3 regions of the Streptomyces sp. LZ34 genome follow, and region 1 is predicted to be linked to each of the others. Evidence: predicted binding sites of a transcription regulator. Region 1 holds the regulator's gene; each other region holds the start of a gene.

What was found. The regulator HrcA, encoded in region 1, represses chaperone genes, less so after heat shock. The targets are predictions, from matches to a motif close to TTNGCACTCNGNNNNNCNGAGTGCNAA.
Positions count from the first base shown of each region.
Region 2: a site for HrcA is predicted at 7,639-7,665, ahead of ACWY4P_RS21455 (FmdB family zinc ribbon protein). Genes of this name have one in related genera too.
Region 3: a site for HrcA is predicted at 5,643-5,669, ahead of groES (co-chaperone GroES). Genes of this name have one in related genera too.

Region 1 covers NZ_CM132680.1:8,480,197-8,489,587, reverse strand. The annotation lists gene ACWY4P_RS35755 (carbohydrate kinase family protein) at 1-751, opposite strand, end outside; gene ACWY4P_RS35750 (ribonuclease Z) at 929-1,849, opposite strand; gene ACWY4P_RS35745 (histidine triad nucleotide-binding protein) at 1,855-2,214, opposite strand; gene ACWY4P_RS35740 (hypothetical protein) at 2,343-2,831, opposite strand; gene ACWY4P_RS35735 (16S rRNA (uracil(1498)-N(3))-methyltransferase) at 2,953-3,696, opposite strand; gene ACWY4P_RS35730 (nitronate monooxygenase) at 3,693-4,784, opposite strand; gene dnaJ (molecular chaperone DnaJ) at 4,960-6,099, opposite strand; gene hrcA (heat-inducible transcriptional repressor HrcA) at 6,100-7,116, opposite strand; gene ACWY4P_RS35715 (MBL fold metallo-hydrolase) at 7,312-8,046, shown strand; gene ACWY4P_RS35710 (DUF3097 domain-containing protein) at 8,069-8,899, shown strand; gene hemW (radical SAM family heme chaperone HemW) at 9,012-9,391, opposite strand, start outside.
Region 2 covers NZ_CM132680.1:5,349,443-5,358,833, forward strand. The annotation lists gene glp (molybdotransferase-like divisome protein Glp) at 1-1,354, opposite strand, end outside; gene galU (UTP--glucose-1-phosphate uridylyltransferase GalU) at 1,359-2,261, opposite strand; gene ACWY4P_RS21440 (5-formyltetrahydrofolate cyclo-ligase) at 2,406-2,939, shown strand; gene ACWY4P_RS21445 (penicillin acylase family protein) at 3,071-5,818, opposite strand; gene ACWY4P_RS21450 (potassium/proton antiporter) at 6,028-7,536, shown strand; gene ACWY4P_RS21455 (FmdB family zinc ribbon protein) at 7,675-8,040, shown strand; gene ACWY4P_RS21460 (S-methyl-5'-thioadenosine phosphorylase) at 8,484-9,341, shown strand.
Region 3 covers NZ_CM132680.1:5,684,430-5,693,820, forward strand. The annotation lists gene ACWY4P_RS22645 (WhiB family transcriptional regulator) at 225-545, shown strand; gene ACWY4P_RS22650 (LysR family transcriptional regulator) at 681-1,649, opposite strand; gene ACWY4P_RS22655 (MOSC domain-containing protein) at 1,786-2,502, shown strand; gene ACWY4P_RS22660 (SDR family NAD(P)-dependent oxidoreductase) at 2,551-3,348, shown strand; gene groL (chaperonin GroEL) at 3,475-5,097, opposite strand; gene groES (co-chaperone GroES) at 5,188-5,496, opposite strand; gene ACWY4P_RS22675 (polysaccharide deacetylase family protein) at 5,726-6,676, opposite strand; gene ACWY4P_RS22680 (class I SAM-dependent methyltransferase) at 6,764-7,951, shown strand; gene ACWY4P_RS22685 (ATP-binding protein) at 8,049-8,552, opposite strand; gene ACWY4P_RS22690 (Scr1 family TA system antitoxin-like transcriptional regulator) at 8,717-9,391, shown strand, end outside.

The DNA of each region.
Region 1 (9,391 bases):
CCCCCTCGGCGCCGAGGGTGACGACCGCGAGCGGCACCTTGTCGGCGAGCGCGCGGGCGGCGGCGCGCGGGCAGTCGGTGCGGGTGTACCGCATCGCCTCGGCCGCGTTGGGCAGGAACGCCTCGCAGTGCTCGAGATCGGCGAGGTCGGCCGGGTCCCAGCGGCCGGTGTCGTCCCAGCCGACGTCCGCGAAGACCATGCTGCCGTGACCGACGGCCTGGGCGACCCACTCCTCGCGGTTCCCCGGGACCAGGGAGGCGATGGCCGCGCGGGCCGGGGGCGGGCAGCTGGGGGCGGGCTCTTCGGGCGGCGGCGCCTCATGGCCGTGGGAGACCATCGTGCGCTCGCCCTCGTAGGCCATGGACACGGTCACCGGGGAGTGCCAGCCGCGCACCGTACGGGACAGCGACAGGTCGATGCCCTCGCCGCGGTCCAGGGCGTCGCGGCAGTAGTCCCCGTACATGTCGTCCCCGAAGGCGGCGGCGAGGGAGGTGCGCAGGCCGAGGCGGGCCAGGGCGGTGGCCATGTTGGCCACCCCGCCGGGGCTGGAGCCCATGCCGCGGGCCCAGGACTCGGTGCCGCGCACCGGGGCGGAGTCCAGGCCGGTGAAGATGATGTCCAGAAAGACCGTGCCGGTGAGATAGACGTCCCAGGCCGGGTCACCGAGTCTGCGGACGGCCGCGAGCGGGTCGAGCAGGGGGTACTCCGCCGGGCATTCCGCCGCGAGCGGCTGGCCGTGGTCTGTGGTCACCGTGCGCTCCCAGATCGGACCGGCCTCGTCGCCGGTCCCGTTCAGTCAATGTCGTTCAGCGAATCTCGTTCAGCGAATGCACTTCATGTCGTCACGAATGTCGTCACGAATGCGGGTGAATGCGGCTGCGGCCAGTGTGCACGATGGCACCGACAGCGGCGCCGGGCCCTGGAGCGGTCAGCGCCGCTTGGGCAGCGCCACGCTCATCAGGTCCTGCGCCACCGTCAGCTCCCCCTCGAAGCCCGCCGCCCGCGCCTGGCGCTCGAAGTCGGAGGGGTCGCCGTACCGCTGGGAGAAGTGGGTCAGCACCAGGTGCCGCACCCCCGCCTCCGCGGCCAGCCGCGCCGCCTGCCCGGCCGTGAGATGCCCGTACTCCACCGCCAGCGGCTCGTCCTCGTCCAGGAAGGTGGACTCGATCACCAGCAGGTCACAGCCCTGCGCAAGGTCGTGGGCGCCCTCGCACAGCCGGGTGTCCATGACGAAGGCGAAGCGCTGCCCGCGCCGCATCTCGCTGACGTCTTCCAGGGTGACCGTGCGCCCCTCCCGCTCCAGCGTCCCCTCCCGCTGCAGCCGGCCGACCTCCGGCCCGCGGATGCCGTACGCCGCGAGCCTCTCGGGCAGCATGCGGCGGCCGTCGGGCTCGGTCAGCCGGTAGCCGTAGGACTCGACCGGGTGGGAGAGCCTGCGCGCCTCCAGCGTGTACCCGGCGGTCCGCGCCAGGACCCCGCCCTCGCCCGCCACCGGCGCCTCGGCCAGCGGCACGGTCTCGCGGTACGCGGTCGCGTAGCGCAGCCGCTCGAAGAAGCGCTGCCCGCTCTCCGGGTAGTGCGCGGTCACCGGGTGCGGCACCCGGTCCAGGTTGATCCGCTGGACGACCCCGGCCAGGCCCAGCGAGTGGTCCCCGTGGAAGTGCGTGACACAGATCCGGTTGATGTCATGGGCCGCGACCCCCGCCCGCAGCATCTGGCGCTGGGTGCCCTCGCCGGGGTCGAAGAGGATGCCCTCGCCGTCCCAGCGCAGCAGATAGCCGTTGTGGTTGCGGTGCCGGGTCGGCACCTGGCTCGCGGTGCCCAGGACGACCAGTTCACGTACGGACAAGGGGATTACCCCGGGGGCCAGTTGAAGCCGCGGCCGCCCAGGATGTGGGCGTGCGCGTGGAAGACGGTCTGGCCCGCGCCCGCGCCGGTGTTGAAGATGACGCGGAAGCCGGTGTCGTCGATCTCCTCGTCGGCGGCGACCGCACCCGCCTCGCGCAGTATGTCGGCGGCGATCTGCGGCTCCGCGTCCGCGAGGGAGGCGGCGTCCGGGTAGTGGACCTTGGGGATCACCAGGACGTGGGTCGGCGCCTGGGGGTTGATGTCCCGGAAGGCGAGGGTCGTCTCGGTCTCGCGGACGACGGTCGCCGGCACCTCCTTCGAGACGATTTTGCAGAACAGGCAGTCGGCCTGCGGTTCTCCCGGCACCGGTGGCTCCTTACGCATCGTCGGCTGGTACGCAACCGGATGCTACCGGGAGGCCCGGAGGCCGCGCGCCGGAACCACATGGTGGTCACGCGCCCGTCGAGCGGAAGCGTGCGCCATCGGCTGCCGACCTACTTGTCGCTGCCTTTGTCGCTGCCCGCCGTGGTCCGCCGGTCCCACGGGTGGGTGGTGTTCCGGGACGGCTTGGGATGCCTCGTCTTCCGTGCGTTGCAGTCGCCGATCACATTGGCCTGGAAGACGCGGTGGTCGTCCACCTTGGCGGTCAGATCGCCCCGTACGCAGATGTTCTCGCGCTCGTAGGTGACGGTGCCGGTGACCTTGATGGTGCGGTCGTCATCGGTCTTGCCCCGGCAGTGGACGGAGGCCTTCGCGTCCTGCGAGGGGCCGGACGTGTGCTTGCCCTTCACATCCGCGTTGCATGTCATCCAGCGCACGTCGATGCCGCCCTTTTCGAGCGCGCGCGTGCTGACCCGGTCCGTGGTGACCGCCACCCCGATGGCGTTGAGCCCGGTGTCGTCCCTGGGCTCGCACGCCGCCACCGCGACGATCGTCAGGGCCGCCGCCACCCCCGCGAAGAGCGCGTTCCTTTGATGCCTCATTGCCCCCATAGACAGAGGTTCCCACCGGAGCGGGGGGATCCGGAAGAGCACACTCGGCCACATGATCCGCCGGGCGTGCGAGGGCGGTCGGGGGCGCCCGGGGCGCCCGGGGGCAGGTGCGTCAGCCCCAGCGCCCCGTGCGGCCCAGGAGCAGCGCGGCCGCCGCCGTTCCGGCCGTGGAGGTGCGCAGCACGGTCGGGCCCAGGCGGTACGGGCGCGCCCCCGCCTCGGCGAAGGCCGCCAACTCCTCGGGTGATACGCCCCCTTCCGGGCCGACCACCAGCACAACGCTTCCCTCGGCGGGCAGCGGCGCGGTCGCGAGCGGCTCGCTGCCCTCCTCGTGCAGCACAGCGGCGAAGTCGGATTCGGCCAGAAGCCGAGCAACCTGGCGGGTCGTCATCGCGTCCGCCACCTCGGGGAAGATGAGCCGACGCGACTGCTTGCCCGCCTCCCGGGCCGTCGACCGCCACTTGCCCAGCGCCTTCAGGCCGCGCTCGCCCTTCCACTGGGTGACACAACGCGCCGCCGCCCAGGGCACGATGGCGTCCACGCCGGTCTCCGTCATGGTCTCCACGGCCAGTTCGCCGCGGTCCCCCTTCGGCAGCGCCTGGACCACGGTGATCCGCGGGCTCGGCTGCGCCTCATGGCGCACCTCGGCCACCTCGACCAGCAGCCGGTCCTTGCCCTCGACCGCCGCCACGACGCCGAACGCGCCCGTACCCGCCCCGTCCGTCAGCACCACCGGCTCGCCCACGCGCAGCCGGCGCACCGACACGGCATGCCGCCCCTCCGGCCCCTCGAGCGCCAGCCGCGCCCCCACGGCCGCCCCCGCCAGGGAGTCGGCCAGGAAGACGGGTGCGGTCACGACACCGCCCCTCTGTCCCGCATGACGCCCAAACCCTCACGTGCCGCGTCCAGTTCGGCCGCCAGCACCTCCACCAGCCGCGCGGCGGGCAGCTCCCGGGCCAGCCGGTGGCCCTGCCCCGCCCACAGCGCCATGCCCTGCGGATCGCCGGCCTTCGCCGCCGCCTTCCGCAGCCCCGAGGTGAGGTGGTGCACCTGGGGGTAGGCGGCCGGGGCGTATCGGCCGTGCTCGCGCATAAAGCGGTTGACCAGCCCGCGCGCGGGGCGCCCGGAGAAGGCGCGGGTCAGCTCCGTACGGCCGAACACCGGGTCGGTCATGGCCCGCTTGTGCAGGGCGTTGGCCCCCGACTCGGGGCAGACCAGGAACGCGGTCCCCAGCTGGGCCGCGACCGCGCCCGCCGCCAGCGCCCCGGCGATCTGCGAGCCGCGCATCAGCCCGCCCGCCGCGATGACCGGAATCTGCACGACCTCCCGGACCAGCGCGAGCAGCGACAGCAGGCCGAACCCGGCGCCCGTCCCGTCGGCGCGCGGGTCGTCGCGGTGGGTGCCCTGGTGGCCGCCCGCCTCGACGCCCTGTACGCACACGGCGTCGGCGCCCGCCCACTGGGCGGACTGCGCCTCGGCGGGCGAGGTCACGGTCACCACCGTCCGCGTCCCGGCCCTGCCGAAGGCGTCGAGGACGGCGCGGGTGGGGCAGCCGAAGGTGAACGAGACGACCGGGACCGGGTCGTCGAGGAGGATCGCCAGCTTGGCGTCGTACGCGTCGTCGGAGCCCGCGTCGGGGTCGCCCAGCGGGGTGTCGTACCAGGCCGCCTCCCCGGCGAGCTGCTCCCGGTAGACCTCCACGGCGGCGGGGTCGGCGGTGAGCGGCTGCGGCATGAACAGGTTCACGCCGAAGGGCCGGGCGGTCTCCCCCCGCAGCTGCTTGATCTCCTGGTACATCGCCTCCGGCGTCTTGTAGCCGGCGGCGAGGAACCCGAGGCCGCCGGCCTCGGAGACGGTGGCGGCCAACTGCGAGCAGGAGGCCCCGCCCGCCATCGGGGCCTGCACGATCGGGTACCGAAAGAGATCGGTCAGCGCGGAGGACATGGCGACATCGTGTCATGTCCTCCGCGCCGGTCAGAACCCGGCTCAGGGCCGCGCCCTTCGGGTCGGGCCAGCCGCCTAACGCCCGTTGAACGCATCCTTCAAGCGCGAGAACAACCCCTGCTGCCCTGGCTTACTCCATCCCCCGGGGGCCACCCCCGGACCCCCGGCCGGGCGCCTACCGCCCGTTGAACGCATCCTTCAGACGCGAGAACAACCCCTGCTGCCCTGGCTTGAATTCGCCCACCGGCCGCTCCTCGCCCCGCAGCTTGGCCAGCCGCCGCAGCAGCTCCTCCTGCTCCGGGTCGAGCTTGGCCGGGGTCTGCACCTCGACATGGACGATCAGGTCGCCGCGGCCGCCGCCGCGCAGGTGGGTGACGCCGCGCTGGTGGAGCGGGATCGACTGGCCGGACTGGGTGCCGGGCCGGATGTCGACCTCCTCCAGGCCGTCGAGCGTCTCCAGGGGCACCTTCGTGCCCAGCGACGCCGCCGTCATCGGGATGGTCACCGTGCAGTGCAGGTCGTCGCCCCGGCGCTGGAAGACCGGGTGCGGCAGTTCGTGGATCTCCACGTACAGATCGCCCGCCGGGCCGCCGCCCGGGCCGACCTCGCCCTCGCCGGCGAGCTGGATCCGGGTGCCGTTGTCCACACCGGCCGGGATCTTCACGGTCAGCGTCCGGCGCGAGCGGATCCGCCCGTCGCCCGCGCACTCCGGGCACGGGGTCGGCACCACGGTGCCGAAGCCCTGGCACTGCGGGCACGGCCGGGAGGTCATGACCTGGCCGAGGAAGGACCGCGTCACCTGGGACACCTCGCCCCGGCCGCGGCACATGTCACAGGTCTGCGCCGAGGTGCCGGGCGCCGCGCCCTCGCCGCTGCACGTCGTACAGACGACCGCGGTGTCGACCTGGATGTCCTTGGTGGTCCCGAAGGCCGCCTCGGTCAGCTCCACATCGAGGCGGATCATGGCGTCCTGGCCGCGCCGGGTCCTGGACCTCGGGCCGCGCTGCGACGCGGTGCCGAAGAAGGCGTCCATGATGTCGGAGAAGTTGCCGAAGCCCGCGCCGAAGCCGCCCGCGCCGCCCCCGGCGCCGCCCGAGGCGGACAGCGGGTCCCCGCCCAGGTCGTAGACCTGCTTCTTCTGAGGATCGGACAAGACCTCGTAGGCGGCGTTGATCTCCTTGAACCGCTCCTGGGTCTTGGGATCCGGATTCACGTCCGGGTGCAGCTCACGCGCGAGCCGGCGGAATGCCTTCTTGATCTCGTCCTGCGAGGCATCACGCCGCACGCCCAGGACTGCGTAGTAGTCCGTCGCCACTTACGACTCCGCCAGGATCTGTCCGACGTAACGTGCCACTGCGCGTACCGCTCCCATCGTTCCGGGGTAGTCCATGCGGGTCGGTCCGACCACGCCGAGTTTGGCGACCGCCTCGTCGCCCGAACCGTAGCCGACTGCCACGACCGAAGTGGAATTCAGGCCCTCGTGAGCATTCTCATGCCCGATCCGTACGGTCATGCCCGAGTCCTTCGCCTCGCCGAGCAGCTTGAGCAGAACGACCTGCTCCTCCAGCGCTTCGAGCACGGGCCGGATCGTCAGGGGGAAATCATGCCCGAAGCGGGTGAGATTGGCGGTGCCGCCGATCATCAGCCGCTCCTCGGTCTCTTCGACCAGCGTCTCCAGCAGGGTGGCCAGGACCGTCGAGACGGTCCCCCGGTCCTCCTGCTCGAAGGCCTCGGGCAGGTCCTGCACCAGCCGCGGCACATCCGAGAACCGCCGGCCCACGACCCGGCTGTTCAGCCGGGCCCGCAGATCCGCGAGCGACTCCTCGCTCACGGGCGCCGGGCAGTCCACCATGCGCTGCTCGACCCGGCCGGTGTCGGTGATCAGCACCAGCATCACCCGCGCCGGGCTCATCGCCAGCAGCTCCACATGGCGGACCGTCGAGCGGGTCAGCGAGGGATACTGCACCACCGCGACCTGCCGGGTCAGCTGCGCGAGCAGCCGGACCGTGCGCCCCACCACATCGTCGAGGTCCACGGCGCCGTCCAGGAAGTTCTGGATGGCCCGCCGCTCCGGCGTGGACAGGGGCTTCACCCCGGCCAGCTTGTCGACGAAGAGCCGGTAGCCCTTGTCCGTGGGGATGCGCCCGGCGCTGGTGTGCGGCTGGGCGATATAGCCATCGTCCTCCAGCGCCGCCATGTCGTTGCGCACCGTGGCCGGGGAGACGCCCAGCCGGTGCCGCTCGGTGAGCGCCTTGGAGCCGACCGGCTCCTCCGTGCCCACATAGTCCTGGACGATCGCACGCAGTACCTCGAGTCTGCGTTCGCTGAGCACCGCGCACCTCCAGTCCAGCCGTCTCATCAGGTCTTCCCCCTGGCACTCAATGGTCACGAGTGCCAGAACCCCTCAGCCAGTGTACGGCGGGGTGCCGTGGCCGGGGCAAGAGCCGCCGCTTTGCCACTGCCCCTGTTGGCGTCGTTGGCGTCTGTTGGCGTCTCGGTTTGCCTCTGCCCCCGCTAGCGTCTCCGTATGGACACCCGTTGGGAAGAGGCGCGCTGGGAAGATCTCGCGCCGTCCGTCGCCCGGTGCCGTCTGCCCGGCTGGGACGCGACCGTCGGCGCGATCGCCGGCCGGACCGGCGTCCTGGTCGTCGACACCGGCGCCGACCTGGCCGAGGGTGCCTGGGTACGCCGCGAGATCACCCGGCTCTTCGGCCGCCGCCCCACTCACATCGCCCTCACCCACCCCCACTTCGACCATGTCTTCGGCACCGCCGCCTTCGCGGGCTGCGAGGTGTACGGGGCCGCCGGGCTCGACGAGCTGCTGCGCCGCGAGCGGGACACGCTGCGCGAGGACGCGGTGCGCCACGGCGCGGACCCCGACGCCGCCGCCGGGGCCGCCGACCATCTCGTACGCCCGCACCACCTGGTGTGCGGCGAGCTCACCCTGGACCTGGGCGACCGGCCCGTCCTGCTGGCGAACGTGGGCCCCGGCCACACCGCCCACGACCTGGCCGTCCTCGTCCCCGGCCAGGCCCCGGGCGAGCCCGAGGTGGTCTTCTGCGGCGATCTGGTCGAGGAGTCGGGACCGCCCCAGGCGGGCGCCGACGCGATCCCCGGACAGTGGCCCGCCGCCCTGGACCGGCTGCTCGCCCTCGGCGGCGAGGACGCGCTGTACGTCCCCGGGCACGGCGCCGCCGTGGACGCCCGTTTCGTCCGGGCGCAGCGCGATGAGCTCGCCGCTCGTTTCGGCGTGTCCTCCTGACGCCGGCGCTAGGGTCACTCGGATGCGACAGTACGACCCGGACCTGACCCCGCCCTGGAAGCGCCAGGCGCCCGCGCCCGAGGTGCCCGCCGAGCCCGACCTGGTCGTCGAGGAGGTCACCACCGGGTTCTGCGGCGCCGTGATCCGCTGCGAGAAGACCGCGCAGGGCCCCACGGTGACTCTGGAGGACCGCTTCGGCAAACACCGGGTCTTCCCCATGGAACCGCGCGGCTTCCTCCTGGAGGGCCGCGTCGTCACCCTGGTGCGCCCCCGCGCCGCCGCCCCCACGGCCCCGCGCCGCACCGCCTCCGGCTCCCTCGCCCTCCCTCAGGCCCGCGCGCGCGTCGCCCGCGCGGGGCGCATCTACGTGGAGGGGCGCCACGACGCGGAGCTCGTCGAGCGGGTGTGGGGGGACGACCTGCGCATCGAGGGCGTGGTCGTGGAGTACCTGGAGGGCATCGACGACCTGCCCGCGATCGTCCGCGACTTCTCCCCCGGCCCCGACGCCCGCCTCGGCGTGCTGGTCGACCACCTGGTCCCGGGCACGAAGGAGTCCCGTATCGCGGCCGAGGTCACCGGCGAGCACGTGCTGATCGTCGGGCACCCCTACATCGACGTGTGGGAGGCCGTGAAGCCCTCCTCGGTCGGCATTGCCGCCTGGCCGACGGTGCCGCACGGCCAGGACTGGAAGACGGGCGTCTGCCGGGCGCTGGGGTGGCCCGAGAACACGGGGGCGGCCTGGCAGAGGATCCTGTCCTCGGTCCGCTCCTACAAGGACCTGGAGCCGACCCTGCTGGGGCGGGTGGAGGAGCTGATCGACCATGTGACCGTGGGCGGTCCGGACGGGCCGTAGCGGGGCCCGTCCGGGCGTCGGGGCATGCGAGCGTCACGTCATCCGGGCGTCGGGTCACCCGGGCGTCGGGTCATCCTCACGCCGTCGGGTCAGGCGGGCGTCCGGACAGGTGTCAGTCCACCAGATCGCGCACCACCGCGTCGGCCAGCAGCCGCCCCCGCAGGGTCAGCACCGCCCGGCCCTCGCCGTACGGCTCCGGCTCCAGCAGGCCGTCCGCCACGGCCCGGGCCGCCGCGGCGGCGCCCGCCGGGGCCAGCAGGTCCAGCGGGCAGCCCTCCACAAGCCGCAGCTCCAGCAGGATCCGCTCCACCCGGCGCTCCTCGTCGGTCAGCATCTCGCGGCCCGCCCCCGGGGACCGGCCCTCGCTCAGCGCCTGCGCGTACGCGCCGGGGTGCTTCACGTTCCACCAGCGCACGCCGCCCACATGGCTGTGCGCGCCGGGACCGGCGCCCCACCAGTCCGCGCCGCGCCAGTACAGCTCGTTGTGGCGGC
Region 2 (9,391 bases), 3.1 Mb from region 1:
GGACGACGATCAGCGCATTGGCGTGCGCGAGCGCCTTGACCAGGTGGGATCCGGCGCCACCCACAGGGGTGACAAGGCCGGTCTCGGCGTCCATCCCCGGCGGCTCGTACCAGCCGCGCAGGAACTGGCGCCGTCCCCGCGGGGAGGACGTGACGCCCTCGGGGCAGCGCGCCCGCACGATGGGGCGGTGGACGGGGCCGGTGCCCATCAGGGTGCGGATGGCGGGCCGTACGAACAGCTCGAAGGAGACATAGGAGCTGACCGGGTTCCCGGGGAGGGCGATGAACGGGACACGGTCCGGGCCGACCCGCCCGAAGCCCTGGGGCTTGCCCGGCTGCATGGCCAGCTTGCGGAAGTCGACCTCCCGCATGGCCTCCTTGACCACGTCGTACGCGCCGACGCTGACGCCGCCGCTGGTGACCACGATGTCCGCCCGGCTCAGCTGGTCCTCGATGGTCGCCCGCAGCGTCCCGGCGTCATCGGCGACCGCGCCCACCCGGTAGGCGATCGCCCCGGCGTCCCGCGCGGCGGCGGTGAGCTGGAAACTGTTGGAGTCGTGGATCCGGCCCGGGCCCGCCTCCTGGCCGGGCTGGACCAGCTCGCTGCCGGTCGACAGCACCACCACGCGCGGCCGCGGCCGCACCCTGACGGCGGCGCGCCCGAGCGCGGCCAGCAGACCGATCTGCGGCGCCCCCAGGACCGTGCCGGCGCGCAGCGCCAGCTCGCCCGCCCCGGCGTCGCAGCCGCGGGGGCGCACATGCTGCCCGGCCGAGGCCGGGCGGTACACCCGCACCCTGCCGCTCGCGCCTTCGGGGGCCTCGCTGTGGGCGGGCATGGCGGCGACCGGGCCCCGGCCGAGGCCGCCGTCGGTCCACTCGACGGGCACGACGGCCTGGGCGCCGGGCGGCAGCGGGGCGCCGGTCATGATGCGGGCGGCCTCGCCGGGGCCGACGGCGGGCGCGGTCTCACTGCCCGCCGCGATGTCTCCGACGACGGTGAGCACCGCGGGGTAGTCCTCCGTCGCCGCCGCGATGTCGGCCGTACGGACGGCGTAGCCGTCCATGGAGCTGTTGTCGAACGGCGGGAGGGCGGAGGGGACGGTGACGTCCTCGACGAGGACGCACCCCTGGGCGTCGAGCAGCTGCAGCTCGATGGGGTCGAGGGGGTGGAGATGGCCGAGGATGTCGTCGAGGTGCTCGGCCACCGTCCAGAAGCGGTCCTCACCCCGGCCCCCGCCCCGGTCCTCGCTGCCCCGGTCCTCGCCCCGGCCCGGTCCGGACGCGCCGGGCCGCGGGCCCCGGCCCGGCTCCTGGCCCGGGCCCTGGTCGGTGGCGCGTGCTGCGGTGCTGCTCACAGTGCTACATCTCCTCGGTGACGTAACGGCGAAGCCAGTCCCGGAAGTCCGGGCCCAGGTCTTCACGTTCGCACGCGAGTCTGACAATGGCACGCAGATAGTCGCCACGGTCGCCTGTGTCGTACCGGCGCCCCTTGAAGACGACCCCGTGGACCGGCCCGCCGAGGTCCGGATCGGCGGCGAGCGCCTGGAGGGCGTCGGTGAGCTGGATCTCGCCGCCGCGCCCGGGCTCGGTGGCGCGCAGCACGTCGAAGACGGCGGGGTCGAGGACATAGCGGCCGATGACGGCGTAGTTGCTGGGCGCGTCGGCCGGGTCCGGCTTCTCGACGAGCCCGGTCACCCGCACCACGTCCCCGTCCATGGTCGGCTTGACGGCGGCGCAGCCGTAAAGGTGGATCTGGGCGGGGTCCACCTCCATCAGGGCGATGACGCTGCCGCCGTGCTGCTCCTGCACCTCGACCATGTGGGACAGGAGCGGATCGCGGGCATCGATGAGGTCGTCGCCGAGGAGGACGGCAAAAGGCTGGTCACCGACGTGCGGGGCGGCGCAGAGCACGGCGTGGCCGAGGCCCCTGGGGTCGCCCTGGCGGACGTAGTGCATGGTCGCGAGATCGCTGGACTCCTGGACGCGGGCGAGTCGGGTCTCGTCGCCCTTGCGGCTCAGGGCCTCTTCGAGCTCGTAGTTGCGGTCGAAGTGGTCCTCCAGGGGCCGCTTGTTACGGCCGGTGATCATGAGCACATCGGACAGCCCGGCGGTGACGGCTTCCTCGACGACGTACTGGATCGCCGGCTTGTCGACGACCGGCAGCATCTCCTTGGGGGTGGCCTTCGTCGCCGGCAGGAAGCGGGTTCCGAGCCCCGCGGCGGGGATGACAGCCTTGCTGATCCGAGTACGCGCTTGAGTCATGTACTGAACCCTATCGGGTGCCTTTGAGCGCTTGATGAGGGTTCGATGAATATGACATGAGACAGGGAGTTTGTGCACTCAGTGATCAACGTCGAAGGTAGTAAGCCGGAGTTGCGGCGAAGTCTCATCGCGGTGAGGGCCAGGTTGACGGCGGATGACATCGCGGACGCCCAGTCGCGTCTGGCGTGTCGCGCGCTGGAGCTGCCGGAGCTCGCGGGGGCGGGGACGGTGGCCGCGTATGTCTCGGTGGGCAGCGAGCCCGGCACGCGGGACCTGAGGAAGTCGCTGCGCGCGCGGGGCGTACGGGTGCTGCTCCCGGTTCTGCGGGAGGACAACGACCTCGACTGGGGCCAGGACGAGGGGCCCGACCGGCTGGTGCGCGCAAAGCGGGGGCTGCTGGAGCCGGACGGACCGCGGCTGGGCCCCGACGCGGTCACCGGGGCGGACGTCGTGCTGCTGCCCGGGCTCGCGGTGGACCGCCGCGGACTGCGCCTGGGCCGCGGCGGCGGCTCGTACGACCGGGTGCTGGCCCGGCTGGACCGGGCGGGGGCCCGCCCGGCGCTGGTGGTGCTGCTGTACGACGGCGAGGTGCTGGACGAGGTCCCGGGCGAGGCCCACGACCGGCCGGTGCAGGCGGCGGTGACGCCCTCGGCGGTGCACCGCTTCCGGGCCCTGTAGGCGTACCGCTTCCCCGGCCCTGTAGGCGCACCGCTTCGGTCCCCATACGCCCGCACGCCCCCCGCGAAACCTGCCCGCCGTACGGGCGGGGGTCTCGCGGGGGGCGTGCGTCAGCGCGGACGGGGAAGGGGTCAGGGCGTGAGCGCCAGCTCGTCGTCCGTCGACTTCTTCACCGCGCTCTTACTGAAGGACCAGGGCAGCAGCTCGCCCTTCGCCCACTTCTCCGTCTGGTCGGTGTAGTGCGCGTTGTAGGCGTGCCCGGAGGCGCCGGTGAGGTTGATCCACCGCGACTTGTCCAGGTCGTCGAGGTTGACGACCATCCGCATGGACGGCACCCAGGTGACACCGTAGCCGCCCGCCGCGTTCCACCCGGTGGCGTTGACCGCGGCCTCGCCGCCGGCCAGGTTCCAGGGGCCGCGGTTGAGGAGCCACTGCACCACGCCCGGGCCGTCGGTGCCCAGGGTCTGGTTCTTCAGCGTCAGCCGGTGCAGCCGGCCCCAGCTCCAGCTGTTGATGTCCTTGCCCAGCTTGGCGGTGAGCTCGGCGCGCGCGTCCTTCATGGCCTGGGCCAGAAGCTCGTCCCGGTTGGTCGCGGCGGGCTCGAGGCGGGTGCCGGTGGTCTTCCACCAGTGGTTCTTCGGATCCTTGATGATCTTCCGGAGGATCTCGTACCAGCGGTCGCCGCCGTCCGGCTGGGCCGACGCCGCGTCGCGCTGGCCGCACTCGGTGACCAGCCGGGCCTTGCCGTTCAGGTCCTCGGCGGGGCCGGAGTCATCGGCGGGGCGGACCCGCAGACACTGGCCCTCCACCCGCAGCTCCTTCGGGAGTTTGTTTCCGAACGCGAGCATAAGGACGTTGCGATAAACGGCGTTGAAGTAGGCGGCGGCCGGGGAGTCCGAGTCCTGGGTGTAGTCCCAGCCCTCCAGGAGCTTCTGCGCGCCCCTGACGAAGCTGTCCTTGACGTCGATCTTCAGCAGGTACGGGGTCAGCAGCTCGGCGATCTCGCTGCTGTTGTCCATCTGCATGGACTGCATGTCGTCGGTCGAGATCTTGCCGCCGTCCTTGATCTTCGACTCGATCAGGTCGGTTATCCGCTGGCTGCGCGCCCCGTATCCCCAGTCGTCGGTCAGCTGGTACTTGTAGTCCTTGCCTATGACGGCCTGGTTGGCGGTGACGATGTAGCCGCGCTTGGGGTCGTAGTCCCAGGGCAGCTCGGCCTGCGGGATGTAGCCGTTCCACTCGTAGCGCGAGTCCCAGCCGGGCGCCGGGTAGCGGCCGTCCCCCTTGGCGCGCGTGGGGATCTTGCCGGGCGCCTGGTAGCCGATGTGGTTCTTGGTGTCGGCGTAGATCAGGTTCTGGGAGGGGACGGCGAAGTCGCGGGCCGCCTTGCGGAAGTCGGTGAAGTTCTTGGCGGTGTTGAGCCCGAAGACCGCGTCCATGGTTTTGGACGGGTCCAGTGCGGTCCAGCGCAGCGCGACCGCGTAGCCGTCGCCGCGGTCGGGGGCCACGTCGCCGACGTCGCTGCCGACCGGTGCGCTCTTGCCGACGTCCCCGAGCTCGTCGTCGCGGTCGGAGACGATCGGGCCGTGCCGGGTGGAGCGGACGGTGATCGTCCGGGACTTGCCGCCGGCGACCTTGATGGTCTCCTCGCGGGTCTTGAAGGGGACCTGCTTGCCGTCGTAGAGGTAGCCCTGGTCGGTGACCTTCTCCAGGTAGAGGTCGGTCACGTCCGCACCCAGGTTGGTCATGCCCCAGGCGATGTTCTGGTTGTGGCCTATGACGACCCCTGGCATGCCGGAGAACGTGAAGCCCGCCACGTCGTACGGGCACGCGGTGCTGACCTGGTTGCAGTGCAGGCCCATCTGGTACCAGACGGACGGCAGCTGCGGGGCCAGGTGCGGGTCGTTGGCGAGCAGCGGCTTGCCTGTGGTCGTGTACCGGCCCGCGATCACCCAGGAGTTGGAGCCGATGCCGGTGCCGTTCGGGCCGAGCAGCGCCGGGACGTCGTCGAGGGTCTTGGAGAGCGAGGAGAGCTGGGTCTGGAAGCCCTGGGTGGCGCCCGCGACCCCGTTCGCGGTGGAGTCGGCGGAGGTGTCCGACGCGCTCGCCTTGGGGTCGAACGCGCCGGTGGTCCCGTCCACCGCGCCGCCGTCCACGATCGGCTTGTTGCGGCTGTACGGGTAGGCCGGGTACAGCTCTTCGATCTCCTTGGCGCTCAGGCGGTTGGAGGCCAGGGCGCGGTCGACCTCGTCCTGCATATTGCCGCGCAGATCCCATGCCATGGCCTTGAGCCAGGCCACCGAGTCGACCGGGGTCCACTTCTCGGGCTTGTAGTCGTGCTCGAACTCCAGGGCCGCGTACTCGACGGACAGTTCCTTGCCCTGGTGGTCCGCGAGATAGGCGTTGACCCCGTCGGCATAGGCCCGCAGATACTTCTTGGTGGTCGGCGACAGCTTGGTGTCGTACTCCCGCTGCGCGATCCGGTGCCAGCCCAGGGTGCGCAGGAACGCGTCGGTCTCCACCTGTCCGGAGCCGAACATCTCCGAGAGCCTACCGGCCGTCATATGGCGGCGTACGTCCATCTCCCAGAAGCGGTCCTGGGCCTGGACGAACCCCTGGGCGCGGAAGAGGTCCTCGGGGGTGTCGGCGTAGATCTGCGGTATCCCATTGCCGTCGCGCTTGACCTGTACAGGCCCGGACAGCCCCTGGAGCTGCAGCGATCCCGTGGTCTCCGGGAAAGAGGCACGGACCGTACTGATGCTCCAGTACGTGCCGTATCCGACGCCCCCCACGAGCAGCAGCACGACTGCGATCACGATCAGGCGGGCACGTCGCCCCTTCTTTTTTTTGCCAGAAGGGCCGTTTTTGTTGGCGGGCATCGCTGTCCTTCGAGGGGCAGGGTGATCCTGGAGTGCTGGAGCAACCATAGGCGCAGCGCTGTCGCCGCCCCTACGCGGAGTCATGACTGGGGCCACCCACCGGCCACCACCCGCGAAAAATCCATGTGAGCCACTCGCGTCAAGAACCCGTAAAATGTTAGGTAAGGCAATGAAGTTCCGGTCGGTCGGGGAGCCTTCCGGCCGCTCCTGTGAGAAAGGTTCGGCCCCTGACTGTCCACCACCTCAACGAACTCCTGCTGATCTGCTCACTCGTCCTGCTGGTGGCCGTGGCGGCCGTCAGGGTCTCGACGCGCAGCGGGCTGCCGACCCTGCTCATCTACCTCGGCCTCGGCGTCGCGATCGGGCAGGACGGGATCGGCATCGTCTTCGACGATGCCGAGCTCACACAGGTCCTCGGGTATGCCGCCCTTGTGGTCATCCTGGCCGAGGGTGGCCTCGGCACGAAGTGGCGAGAAATCAAACCCGCCCTGCCGCTCGCCGCGGTGCTGTCCACGGTGGGGGTCGCGGTGAGCGTCGGGGTCACGGCGACGGCCGCGCACTACCTGGTCGGGCTCGACTGGCGGCAGGCGCTGATCATCGGTGCGGTGGTGTCGTCCACGGACGCGGCGGCGGTCTTCTCGGTGCTGCGCAAGGTGCCGCTGCCCAGGAGACTCACGGGCGCCCTGGAAGCCGAGTCCGGCTTCAACGACGCCCCGGTGGTGATCCTGGTGGTCGCCTTCTCCGCCCAAGGCGTGATCGACCCGTGGTACGCGCTGCTCGGCGAGATCGCCCTGGAGCTGGCCATCGGCGCCGTGGTGGGGCTGGCGATCGGCTGGCTGGGGGCGTACGGCCTGCGGCATGTGGCGCTGCCCGCCTCGGGCCTGTACCCGATCGCGGTGATGGCGATCGCCGTGATCGCGTACGCGGGCGGGGCGCTGGCCCACGGCTCCGGCTTCCTCGCCGTCTACCTGGCATCGTTGATCTTGGGGAACGCGAAGCTGCCGCACTGGCCCGCGACGCGCGGCTTCGCCGAGGGGCTCGGCTGGATCGCGCAGATCGGGATGTTCGTGCTGCTCGGCCTGCTGGTGACCCCGCACGAACTGGGCGACGACGTCTGGCCGGCCATCGGCGTCGGGATGGCGCTGACCATGGTGGCCCGGCCGGTCTCGGTGCTGGTCAGCACCGTGCCCTTCCGGGTGCCGTGGCGGGAGAAGGCACTGCTGTCGTGGGCGGGGCTGCGCGGCGCGGTGCCGATTGTGCTCGCCACCATCCCCATGGTCTCGAACGTGCCCGAAAGCCGCCGCGTCTTCAACATCGTCTTCGTGCTGGTGATCGTCTACACCCTGGTGCAGGGCCCGACGCTGCCCTGGCTCGCGCGCCGGCTGCGCCTGGGCGAGGAGGAGGCGGCGGCGGACCTCGGCATCGAGTCGGCGCCGCTGGAGCGGCTGCGCGGGCATCTGCTGTCGGTGTCGATCCCCAGGGACTCCAAGATGCACGGCGTGGAGATCGGCGAGCTGCGGCTGCCGACGGGGGCCGCGGTCACCCTGGTCGTACGGGACGGGAAGAGCTTTGTGCCGCAGCCCTCGACCGTGCTGCGGCGCGAGGACGAGCTGCTGGTCGTGGCCACGGACCCGGTGCGGGACGCGGCGGAGGAGCGGCTGCGGGCGGTGGGCCGGGGCGGCAAGCTGGCAGGCTGGCTGGGCACGACCGGCCAGTGACGGTCGGGCCGCGTGGCCGGCGGGTCGAGCCGCGTGTCATGGGTCACCGTATGGCCCGCCGCAGTGGACTGGCGGGCGGGAATACTGCACTATTGAGCGTCGTTAGCACTCATCGAGTGAGAGTGCCAGGAGGAGTAAGTGCCGACCTATCAGTACCAGTGCACCGAGTGCGGCGAGGGCCTCGAGGCGGTGCAGAAGTTCAGCGACGACGCGCTCACCGAGTGCCCCAACTGCAACGGACGCCTGAAGAAGGTGTTCTCGGCGGTCGGCATCGTCTTCAAGGGCTCGGGCTTCTACCGGAACGACAGCCGCGGCTCCTCGTCCGGCAGCAAGGGCGGCGGCTCGGCCAAGCCGGCGGCCGCGAAGAGCGAGGGCTCCTCGTCTTCCTCCTCCTCGTCGGACACGTCTTCGTCGTCCTCCTCCAGCTCTTCCTCGGGCTCGTCGGGCTCTTCGTCGAGTTCTTCGTCGTCGACCACGTCGAGCAGCACCTCGTCGGCCGCCTGACGCGCGGCTGCCGCCCCTGTGGCCGCCTCGGCCGCCTCAAAAGCGCATACGACATCCCGCCGTCTCCCTCTGAGGGAGGCGGCGGGATGTCGTATGCGCGGACGGCGCTGGCTAAGAGCCATCCCGTAGGTCTTGGTGGGATGGTCCGGTATGCGGTCGCAGCGCTCCGGCGTGGTCCTTGTGCCGCTCGTTCGCGGGTCGGGTCTCATCCGGGATTGCCACGGCGCATGTCCGGAATCTGTCGAGCAGAGGCGCGCCACCAGGCTGGATGCGTGGTAGGCGAGCTGCCACGTGACTCGCGGCCCGAAGGTGCGGCGTCTCGCCGTGGTTGACTCGACGGGGCTTCTTGCAGCCCACCATGAGAACGACGACAATCCGACGAAGTCACGGCCTTCTTCAGACTGCCCGGAAATCACTTACGGGATAAGTCTTAGGGTGATCGCATGGCGGAGACCAGCAGCACACATGCGGAGATAGCGGAGATTGGGGTCATCGGCGGGTCGGGGTTCTACTCCTTCCTCGACGATGTGACCGAGATCACCGTCGAGACCCCCTATGGCGCGCCGAGCGACTCGCTCTTCTTCGGCGAGGTCGCGGGGCGGAGGGTCGCCTTCCTCCCGCGCCACGGCCGCAAGCACCACCTCCCCCCGCACCGGATCAACTACCGCGCCAATCTGTGGGCGCTGCGCTCGGTCGGCGTGCGGCAGGTCTTCGGCCCGTGCGCGGTGGGCGGGCTGCGGCCGGAGTACGGACCGGGGACGCTGCTGGTGCCGGACCAGCTGGTGGACCGTACGAAGGGCCGCGCCCAGAGCTATTTCGACGGCGAGGCGCTGCCGGACGGGCGGGTGCCGAACGTGGTGCACACCACCTTCGCCGATCCGTACTGCCCCACGGGGCGGCAGGTCGCGGTGGCGGCGGCGCGCGGGCGCGACTGGGAGCCGGTGGACGGCGGCACCCTGTGCGTGATCGAGGGGCCGCGCTTCTCCACCCGGGCCGAGTCGCGGTGGCATGCGGCACAGGGGTGGTCGGTGGTCGGCATGACGGGGCATCCGGAAGCGGTGCTGGCCCGTGAACTGGAGCTCTGCTACACGTCGTTGACGCTGGTCACGGATCTCGACGCGGGGGCGGAGACGGGCGAGGGAGTCTCGCACGGCGAGGTGCTGCGGGTGTTCGGGGAGAACCTGGAGCGGCTGCGCGACGTGCTGTTCGACGCGGTGGGCGCACTGCCGGCCACCGAGGCGCGGGACTGCCTGTGCGCGCATGGGCACGACGGCTGGGACCTGGGGATCGAACTGCCGTAGCGGTCGATGGGCTTACCCGCGCGAGTGACGGAGTTATCCACACCCTGGGG
Region 3 (9,391 bases), 2.8 Mb from region 1:
ACCTTCGACACTCTACGTGAGGGAACGGACACAGAGCTGCTTCATCGCGCCCGCCGCGCCTTACCCCGACTTCCGCCCTCTTCGATGGCATTTGGCGACCTTGCTTCCAATTTGCCGGTCTCTGTGGCTAGATTCGCAATGAGTCATATTTACATCTACTTACACAGTAGGTGTACGACCCAGGACGCAGCGTCCGCACCAGATCGCTTCGAGGAGATAAGGCAATGGCAGATTTCTCCCGTCTTCCCGGTCCGAACGCCGACCTGTGGGACTGGCAGCTGCTGGCCGCGTGTCGCGGGGTCGACAGCTCGCTCTTCTTCCACCCGGAGGGCGAGCGCGGCGCTGCCCGCAGCGCACGCGAGATGTCAGCCAAAGAGGTGTGCATGCGATGCCCCGTACGCGCGGAGTGCGCGGCGCACGCGCTGGCGGTTCGTGAGCCGTACGGCGTGTGGGGCGGGCTGACCGAGGACGAGCGCGAGGAGCTCATGGGGCGGGCACGCCACCGGGCCGTCGCCACCTCGGGCGCCGGAGCCCCCGGCGCCTGATCGCGCCCGCGATCACCGCATTACTGAAGAAACGTATCAGCACCGACCGTGAGCCCCGGCGGCCGCCGCTGAAGGCCGCCCCCCTGGACGCCTCTGGATGACTCCAGACGCCTCTGGGGCCCGTTCAGCCGCCCGTCACGGCCGTGGTTCGCCTCGCGCCGCCGACTCCAGCCGCTCCAGCGTCGCCGCCACCGCCGGGACCCGCGCGAGGTCCGGCAGGGTGAGCGCGACGACCTCCCGCCGCACGGCCGGCTCCACCTCCACCCTCGCGGTCCCCTTGGCCCGTACGGACTCCAGCGCCAGCTCCGGCAGCACCGCCACCCCGAGCCCGGCCGCCACCAGCCCGATCACCGCCGGATAGTCGTCCGTCGCGAAGTCGATCCGGGGTGTGAAGCCCGCCGCCTCGCACACCTCCACCAGATGCCTGCGGCAGCGCGGGCATCCCGCGATCCACGGCTCCTCGGCCAGCTCCCCGATGCCCACCGCCCCGGCCCCCGCCAGCCGGTGCGCCTCGGGCACCACGCCGACCAGCCGGTCGCTCAGCAGCGGCCGCACGACCAGGTCGTCCTTGCCCCACTGGCCCTCGGCCGCGGTGGTCAGCCCCTCCGCGTCGGCCGCCGGCTCCGCGCCCGGCACGGCCGGCTCGACCTCCGGGTAGCGGAAGGCCACGGCGATCTCGCAGTCGCCCGCGCGCAGCATCTCCACCGAGCGCGGCGGCTCGGCCTCCACCAGCGAGACCCGGGTCCCCGGGTAGGCCGAGCGCAGCTCGGCGAGCGCGGTCGGCACGAGCGTCGAGCTGCCGCTGGGGAAGGACGCCAGCCGCACCCGGCCGGCCCGCAGCCCGGCGATCGCGGCGACCTCCTCCTCGGCGGCGGTCAGCCCGGCCAGGATCCCCGCCGCGTGCCGCACCAGCGCCTCGCCGGCCTGCGTCAGCCGCATCTCCCGGCCCGTACGGATCAGCAGCGGCGTGCCCGTGGACTGTTCGAGGGCCTTCATCTGCTGGCTGACGGCGGGCTGGGTGCAGCCCAGCTCACGGGCGGCCGCGGAGAAGGATCCCGTGGCGGCCACGGCGCGCAGCACCCTCAGATGACGAGGCTCGATCATGCTTCGAGCATAAGCGATCCTTGGATACGATCTGGAATATCGCGTTGGCGCTTTGAACGCCCGAACATCCGAACATCCGAACGTCCAAAACTTCGAACCTTTGAGCCGCGCCATCGCGGCCCTTTAGCGTGCCGCCATGACCCGTATCTCCGAGGCCGGGCCCTCGCACCCGCTGACCGTGCTCACCGTCAACCTCGGCCGTCTGAAGCCGGTCGAGTACACCGACGCCCCCTCCGGCGGCACCGGCATCGACAAGCGCCCGGCCGACGGGCCGGTGCGGGTGATGGCCCCGGGCCCCAAGGGCGAGGCCGCGAGCGGACTCGTCGGCGACACGGTCAGCGACCTCCGCCACCACGGCGGGAACGACCAGGCGGTGTACGCCTACGCGCGCGAGGACCTCGACGCCTGGGAGCGCGAGCTGGGCCGCGAGCTGTCGAACGGCGTCTTCGGCGAGAACCTCACCACCCGCGGCCTCGACGTGACCGGCGCCCGGATCGGCGAGCGCTGGCGGATCGGCCCCGAGTTGCTGCTCGAAGTCACCTCCCCACGCATCCCGTGCCGGACCTTCGCGGGCTGGCTGGGCGAGGAGCGCTGGGTGAAGCGATTCACCCGGGCCGCCGTGCCCGGCGCCTATCTGCGGGTTCTCGAACCGGGCGAGATCCGCGCCGGGGACCCGGTCGAGATCGTGCACCGGCCCGACCACGAAGTGACCGTGGGCCTCCTCTTCCGTGCCACCACGACCGAACGCGCCCTGCTGCCGCGGGTGCTCGCGGCGGGCGACGCGCTCCGCCCCGAGGCGCGGGAGACCGCGCTCTCGTATATCGGAACACTTTCCATCCCGCCGGAGAACTGATCCGGACGAGTGCGCTCCGACCCCCGCCGTGGCCGCTAACGTGCGCGTATGACGACTGCGTTGATTACGGGAACCACGGCGGGCATCGGCGCCGCCTTCGCGAGCCGGCTCGCGGCGGACGGCCACAATCTGGTGCTGGTGGCGCGGGACGAGAAGCGGCTGCGCGAACAGGCCGCCGACCTCCATGACCGCCACGGGGTGGAGGCGGACGTGCTGCGGGCCGACCTGGCCGAGGATGACGGCATCGCGGCGGTCGAGGCGCGCCTCGGCGACCGCAAGCACCCGATCGATCTGCTCGTCAACAACGCCGGCTTCGGCAACAAGGGCCGCTATCTCGAGGTGTCCCTGGCCGACGAGCTGCGGATGATGAAGGTGCACTGCGAGGCCGTCCTGCGGCTCACCACCGCCGCGTCCGAGACCATGCGGGCCCGGGGGCGCGGCGGGGTGATCAACGTCGCCTCGATCGCGGCGTTCTTTCCGCGCGGCACATACGGGGCCAGCAAGGCCTGGGTCGTGCAGTTCACGCAGGGCGCGGCGAAGGACCTGGCGAGCTCGGGGGTGCGGCTGATGGCGCTGTGCCCCGGGTTCGTACGGACCGAGTTCCACGCGCGGGCCGGGATCAAGCCGGACAGCGTGCCGAGCTGGATGTGGCTGGACGCGGACAAGCTGGTGACGGCGGCGCTCAAGGACTTCGCGCGGGGCAAGGCGCTGTCGATCCCCGATCCGCGGTACAAGGCCATGACGGGGCTGGCGAAGCTGGCGCCGCGGGCGGCGGTCTCTGTCGTCTCGTCGAACGTGGGGCGGCCCCCCAAGGGAAACGCCAAGGGGCAGCCCAAGGGACGCTGACCCCCCGGGCCCCGGCCGCCGCCCCGGAGGGCCGCCCCGCCGCCCCGGAAGGCCCCTGGAACGCGTGAGGCGCGGTCACCCCCGCGAGGGGGTGACCGCGCCTGACGTGAGTGCGCGGTGGGCGCGTCAGTGCGAGTGACCGTGGCTGTGGCCCGCGGCCTCCGCCTCGTCCTCGGCCGGCTTCTCGACCACCAGCGTCTCGGTGGTGAGCAGCAGGGAGGCGATGGACGCCGCGTTCTCCAGGGCGGAGCGGGTGACCTTGACCGGGTCGATGACGCCGGCCTTCACCAGGTCGCCGTACTCGTCGGTCGCCGCGTTGTAGCCGTGGCCCTTCTCGAGCTCGGCCACCTTGGAGGTGATGACGTAGCCCTCAAGGCCCGCGTTCTCGGCGATCCAGCGCAGCGGCTCGACCGCGGCGCGGCGGACGACCGCGACACCGGTGGCCTCGTCGCCGTCCTTGCCGAGGTTGTCCTCCAGCACCTTGACGGCGTGGACGAGCGCGGAGCCACCACCGGAGACGATGCCCTCCTCGACCGCGGCGCGGGTCGCGGAGATGGCGTCCTCCAGACGGTGCTTCTTCTCCTTCAGCTCCACCTCGGTGGCGGCGCCGACGCGGATCACGCACACGCCGCCGGCCAGCTTGGCGAGCCGCTCCTGGAGCTTCTCGCGGTCCCAGTCGGAGTCCGTGGCCTCGATCTCGGCCTTGATCTGGTTGATCCGGCCGACCACGTCCTCGGAGTTGCCGCCGCCGTCGACGAGGGTGGTGTCGTCCTTGGTGACGGTCACGCGGCGGGCGGTGCCCAGCACGTCCAGGCCGACCTGGTCGAGCTTGAGGCCGACCTCCTCGGCGACCACGGTGGCGCCGGTGAGCGCGGCCATGTCGCCGAGCATCGCCTTGCGGCGGTCGCCGAAGCCGGGGGCCTTCACCGCGACGGCGTTGAAGGTGCCGCGGATCTTGTTGACGACGAGGGTGGACAGGGCCTCGCCCTCCACGTCCTCGGCGATGATCAGCAGCGGCTTGTTGCCACCCTGGATGATCTTCTCCAGCAGCGGCAGCAGGTCCTGGATCGAGGAGATCTTGCCCTGGTGGATCAGGATGTACGGGTCCTCGAGGACGGCCTCCATCCGCTCCTGGTCGGTGACCATGTACGGAGACAGGTAGCCCTTGTCGAAGGCCATACCCTCGGTGAAGTCCAGCTCCAGACCGAAGGTGTTGGACTCCTCGACGGTGATCACACCGTCCTTGCCGACCTTGTCCATCGCCTCGGCGATGAGCTCGCCGACCTGCTTGTCCTGAGCGGACAGCGCGGCCACGGCGGCGATGTCGCTCTTGGAGTCGATCGGGCGGGCGGTGGCCAGCAGCTCGTCGGAGACGGCCTTGACGGCCGCGTCGATGCCCTTCTTCAGGGCGGCCGGGGAGGCGCCGGCGGCCACGTTCCGCAGGCCCTCGCGGACCAGGGCCTGGGCCAGCACGGTGGCGGTGGTGGTGCCGTCACCCGCGATGTCGTTGGTCTTGGTCGCCACCTCCTTGACGAGCTGGGCGCCCAGGTTCTCGTACGGGTCCTCGACCTCGACCTCACGAGCGATGGTGACACCGTCGTTGGTGATGGTCGGAGCGCCGAACTTCTTGTCGATGACGACGTTGCGGCCCTTGGGGCCGATCGTCACCTTGACGGTGTCGGCAAGCTTGTTGACGCCACGCTCAAGGGCGCGACGGGCGTCCTCGTCAAACTTCAGGATCTTCGCCATGGGTTGCGTATGTCCTCTCAAACGAACCGCGCCCCGACCCCGGTATGGACAGGGGGACCGGGGCGCGGCTCACAGGCAAACTTCGGTGACTTACTTCTCGATGATCGCGAGAACGTCGCGAGCCGAGAGGACGAGGTACTCCTCGCCGTTGTACTTCACCTCGGTACCGCCGTACTTGCTGTAGAGCACGACGTCGCCGACGGAGACGTCGAGCGGGAGACGGTTGCCGTCTTCGAAGCGGCCCGGGCCCACGGCCAGGACGACGCCCTCCTGGGGCTTCTCCTTGGCAGTGTCCGGAATAACCAGGCCAGAGGCCGTGGTCTGCTCGGCGTCGAGCGGCTGGACCACAATGCGGTCCTCGAGCGGCTTGATGGCAACCTTGGAGCTGGCGGTCGTCACGATCCGACCTCCCCCTTCGGAGATCTCACGGGGTTAACTGTCTGAGGTGGCGACCAGGTGGATCCGTCGTCGCGGGTGCCGGACCTGCCCGTCGCTGTGTTTGGCACTCCACGATGCCGAGTGCCAGCCACGACATTATGACGCGGTTAGCACTCAGTCAACCAGAGTGCCAAGCGACAGGGTGCCGCGGCGCCCCGTCGGCCCGGCGAACCGCACCGGCCGGCGCCCCTCAGAGGTAGTCCTCCAGCCGGGCCACGGCGAAGCCCTGCGCCTGGATCTCCCGCAGCAGCGAGGTCATCACATCGGTCATCGTCCGCCCCTCCTGCTGGGCGGGGCCGCGGAAGTGGGCCAGCACGATGTCGCCGGAGTGCAGCCGGTCGCCGGACGCGTACTCCAGCCCGCCGGCCTTCATCTCAGCCGACCACATCACGAGCGCCCGCACCCCGCAGGCCGCCGCCGCGCGCACGGTGTCGTCATCCAGCGCCCCGTACGGCGGGCGGAAGAGATACGGCTGGGCGCCGAACTGCCGGGTGAGGATCTCCTGCTGGCCGCAGATCTCGTGGACCTGTCGCTCGTACTCCAGACCGGGCAGCCTCACATGGGTGAGCGTGTGGTTCTGCATCCCGTTGCCGAGCCGGCGCAGCTGCTCGAAGTAGCCGTAGCCGCCGGCCACCACGTCGTCCGTCAGGAAGCCGGTGAACGGCAGCCCCAGGTCATGGGCCTGCTGCAAAAAGGCCGGGTCCTTCTCGGCGCCGTCGTCGATGGTCACGAAGACGACCGGGTCGTCGGTCGGCACATGGTCGATGATCGGCGGCCCGGCGGGCGCGCCCGCCGCCGGCGGCACGAGGGCCGGTTTGGCCGAGGGCGGCGGCGCCGTCTCCAGCGGCCCGTCGAGCCCCCAGCGGCGGTAGCCGTCCGGAGCCGGGGCGGGGGGCGAGGGCAGGCCGGAGGCCGCACCCGGACCGGACGCGGAACCCGATCCCGGCCCCGGCGCCTGGGGCGAGCCGTGGTGCGCGCCCGGGGCATGGGCCCCGGCCCCGGCCCCGGAAGACGACATGAACGACGGCGCAGACGATGCGGCGGCGCTGCCCGAGCCCTTGTCCACCCGCGCAGCCGTCCCGGCACCGGCTCCGTCCATGTCCGAGCAGCCCGCGAGCAGAGCCGCGGCCGCGACCAACACGAGACACCTCGAAAGGCCAGTCTTGATCATCATCACATAAGCGATCTTCGGCCGGGTGGCGCGAACGCGCTCGCTGGAGCGAGGAGAATGGGCGACGTGGACGTTGACGCCTTCGACTCACTGCTCCGCGACGAAGGGCAGGTGCTGCTCCGCGAGCTCCAGGACTACGACCCGGTGCGGGAGCTCGCCACGGCGACCCGGCTGCGCCGCGACCACCCCGCTGAGCTGGTCTCGGCGGCCCTCACCCAGGCGCGGCTGAGGCAGCGCGCGGCCGCGAAGTTCGGCGCCGACGACGCCCACCGCATGTACTTCACGCCGAACGGCGTGGAACAGGCCACCCGCGCCTCCGTCGCCGCCTACCGGGCCGACCGCCTCGTCGAGCTCGGTGTGCGCCGAGTGGCCGACCTGTGCTGCGGCATCGGCGGCGACGCGGTCGCGCTGGCCCGCGCGGGCATCCCCGTCCTGGCCGTCGACCGGGACCCGCTGACCTGCGCGGTGGTCCGGGCCAACGCCGAGATCCTGGGCCTCGCCGACCTCATCGAGGTGCGCCACGCGGACGTCGCCGAGATCGACACCTCCCCGTACGACGCGATCTTCGTGGACCCCGCCCGGCGCGGCGGCCGCGGCCGCGTCTTCGACCCCGAGGCGTACTCCCCGCCGCTGTCCTGGGCCGTCCGGGCCGCCCGCACCGCCCCGCACGCCGCCCTCAAGGTCGCCCCGGGCATCCCGCACGACGCGGTCCCCGCGGACGCCGAGGCCGAGTGGATCTCGGACCACGGCGATGTGAAGGAGGCCCTGCTGTGGTTCGGCACCACCCGCCCGGGCATGCGCCGCGCCACGCTGCTCCCCGACCGCCACTCCCTCCTCGGCACCCGGCTGCTGCCGGACCCCGAGCCGGGACTGGTGGGCCGCTGGCTGTACGAGCCGGACGGCGCGGTGATCCGCGCGCACCTGGTCGCGGACGTCGCCGCCCGGATCGGCGGCCGCCTCATCGACCCGACGATCGCCTACGTCACGGCGGACGATCTGCGCCCGACGCCCTACGCCACCGCGTACGAGATCACGGATGTGCTGCCCTTCAACCTCAAGAAGCTCAAGGCGCTGCTGCGCGAGCGCAAGGTCGGCGTCCTGACGGTGAAGAAGCGGGGCTCGGCCGTCGAGCCCGAGGAGCTGCGGAAGAAGCTCCGCCTCGAAGGGGTGAATTCCTGCACGGTCTTCCTCACCCGGGTGAGCGGCGCCCCGACGATGCTCCTGGGGCACCCGGCGCAGGCTTAGGGCCTCCCGGCCCGGCTCAGGGCCGCTGGGGGCCGCACAGGGCGCTGCGACGGCCGCACAGGGCCGCGCAGGGCCGCTGACGGCCGCCGAGGGCCCCTCAGGCCCGTTCCCCGCCCCCGCCACCGGCCTTCAGCGCCTTCAGTGTCTTTATGGTCCTCAGCTCGAACCAGACGCCCTTGGCGTACATCCCCGTCGGGTCCCCGTCCGCCGTCCCCCACTCGTCGGCCAGCGCCGCGACCACCCCCAGGCCGCGCCCGTACATCCGGTCGCCCTCCGGGAGGTACGCGCCGGTGGGGAGCTCGGTGCTCGCGTCGTACACGCTGATGCGCAGACGGGGCTGCTCGATCATCACGCGCAGCATCAGGGAGTCGCCCTCGGCGTGCAGATAGGCGTTGGTGGCCAGCTCCGAGGTGCAGGCGGTCGCGGTCTCGACGAGGTCTTCATGGCCCACGGAGTTCAGCACGCAGGCGACGAAGTCCCGGCAGATCTTGGGGGAGGTGGCCCGGCGGGTGCTCTGGAGCGTGTACACGTACGGCTCTTCGGGGCCGGGGGAGGGCGAACTGCCCGCAGGGCTGTCGTCGGGCTCGTGGTCGGGTCCCAATGTCAACTCCCTGCGACGGGGCCGTTGGTACGCGTACCGTTACGATGATCAACGCTTCGTAGCGGTGACGCCACCTACCGTAGGACAGGGCTGCAAACAAGTGCTACGGATTCGTTGAATTTCCCCGACAAATAGCCCGCGAGGGTGACACGTATGGGAGGGACATGCCACCCAGGACCGCCCCGACCGCCCGTCAACAGCGGTTGGGCACCGAGCTGCGCAGGATGCGGGAGGACGCGGGCCTCAGCATCCAGGAGGCCGCCGACCGGCTCGGCATCAACCGGACCCACATCACCAATCTGGAGCTGGCCCGGTTCGGGGTGAGCGAGGAGCGCGTCCGCACCCTCGCCGCCATCTACGCCTGCCCGGACAGCGCGTATATCGACGCGCTCGCCGCCATGACCCATGAGCGCAAGGGCGGTTGGTGGGAGGAGTACCGGGGCCTGATCGCCACCGGCGGACTCGACCTGGCCGAAATGGAGTACTACGCGGCGAGCCTGCGCGTAGTCGGTCTCATCCACATCCCGGGACTGCTGCAGACGGAGGAGTACGCGCAGGCGGTGATGGGCCAGGCCGTGCCCCCGTGGTCACCGCCGGAGCTGCGCCGCAGGCTGTCCCACCGGATGAAGCGCCGGGACATCCTGGACCGGGACGCCCCTCCGCCGTGCACCTTCGTCATCCACGAGGCCGCCCTGCACACCCGGTTCGGCGGGGCGCGGGTCCTGAAGGCCCAGCTGGAGCGGCTGCTGGAGGCGTCGGAGCGCGAGAACGTCACCGTACGCGTCATCCCGCTCGTCACGGACGGATTCCCGGTCGCCGGCTCGACGGTCACCTACGCC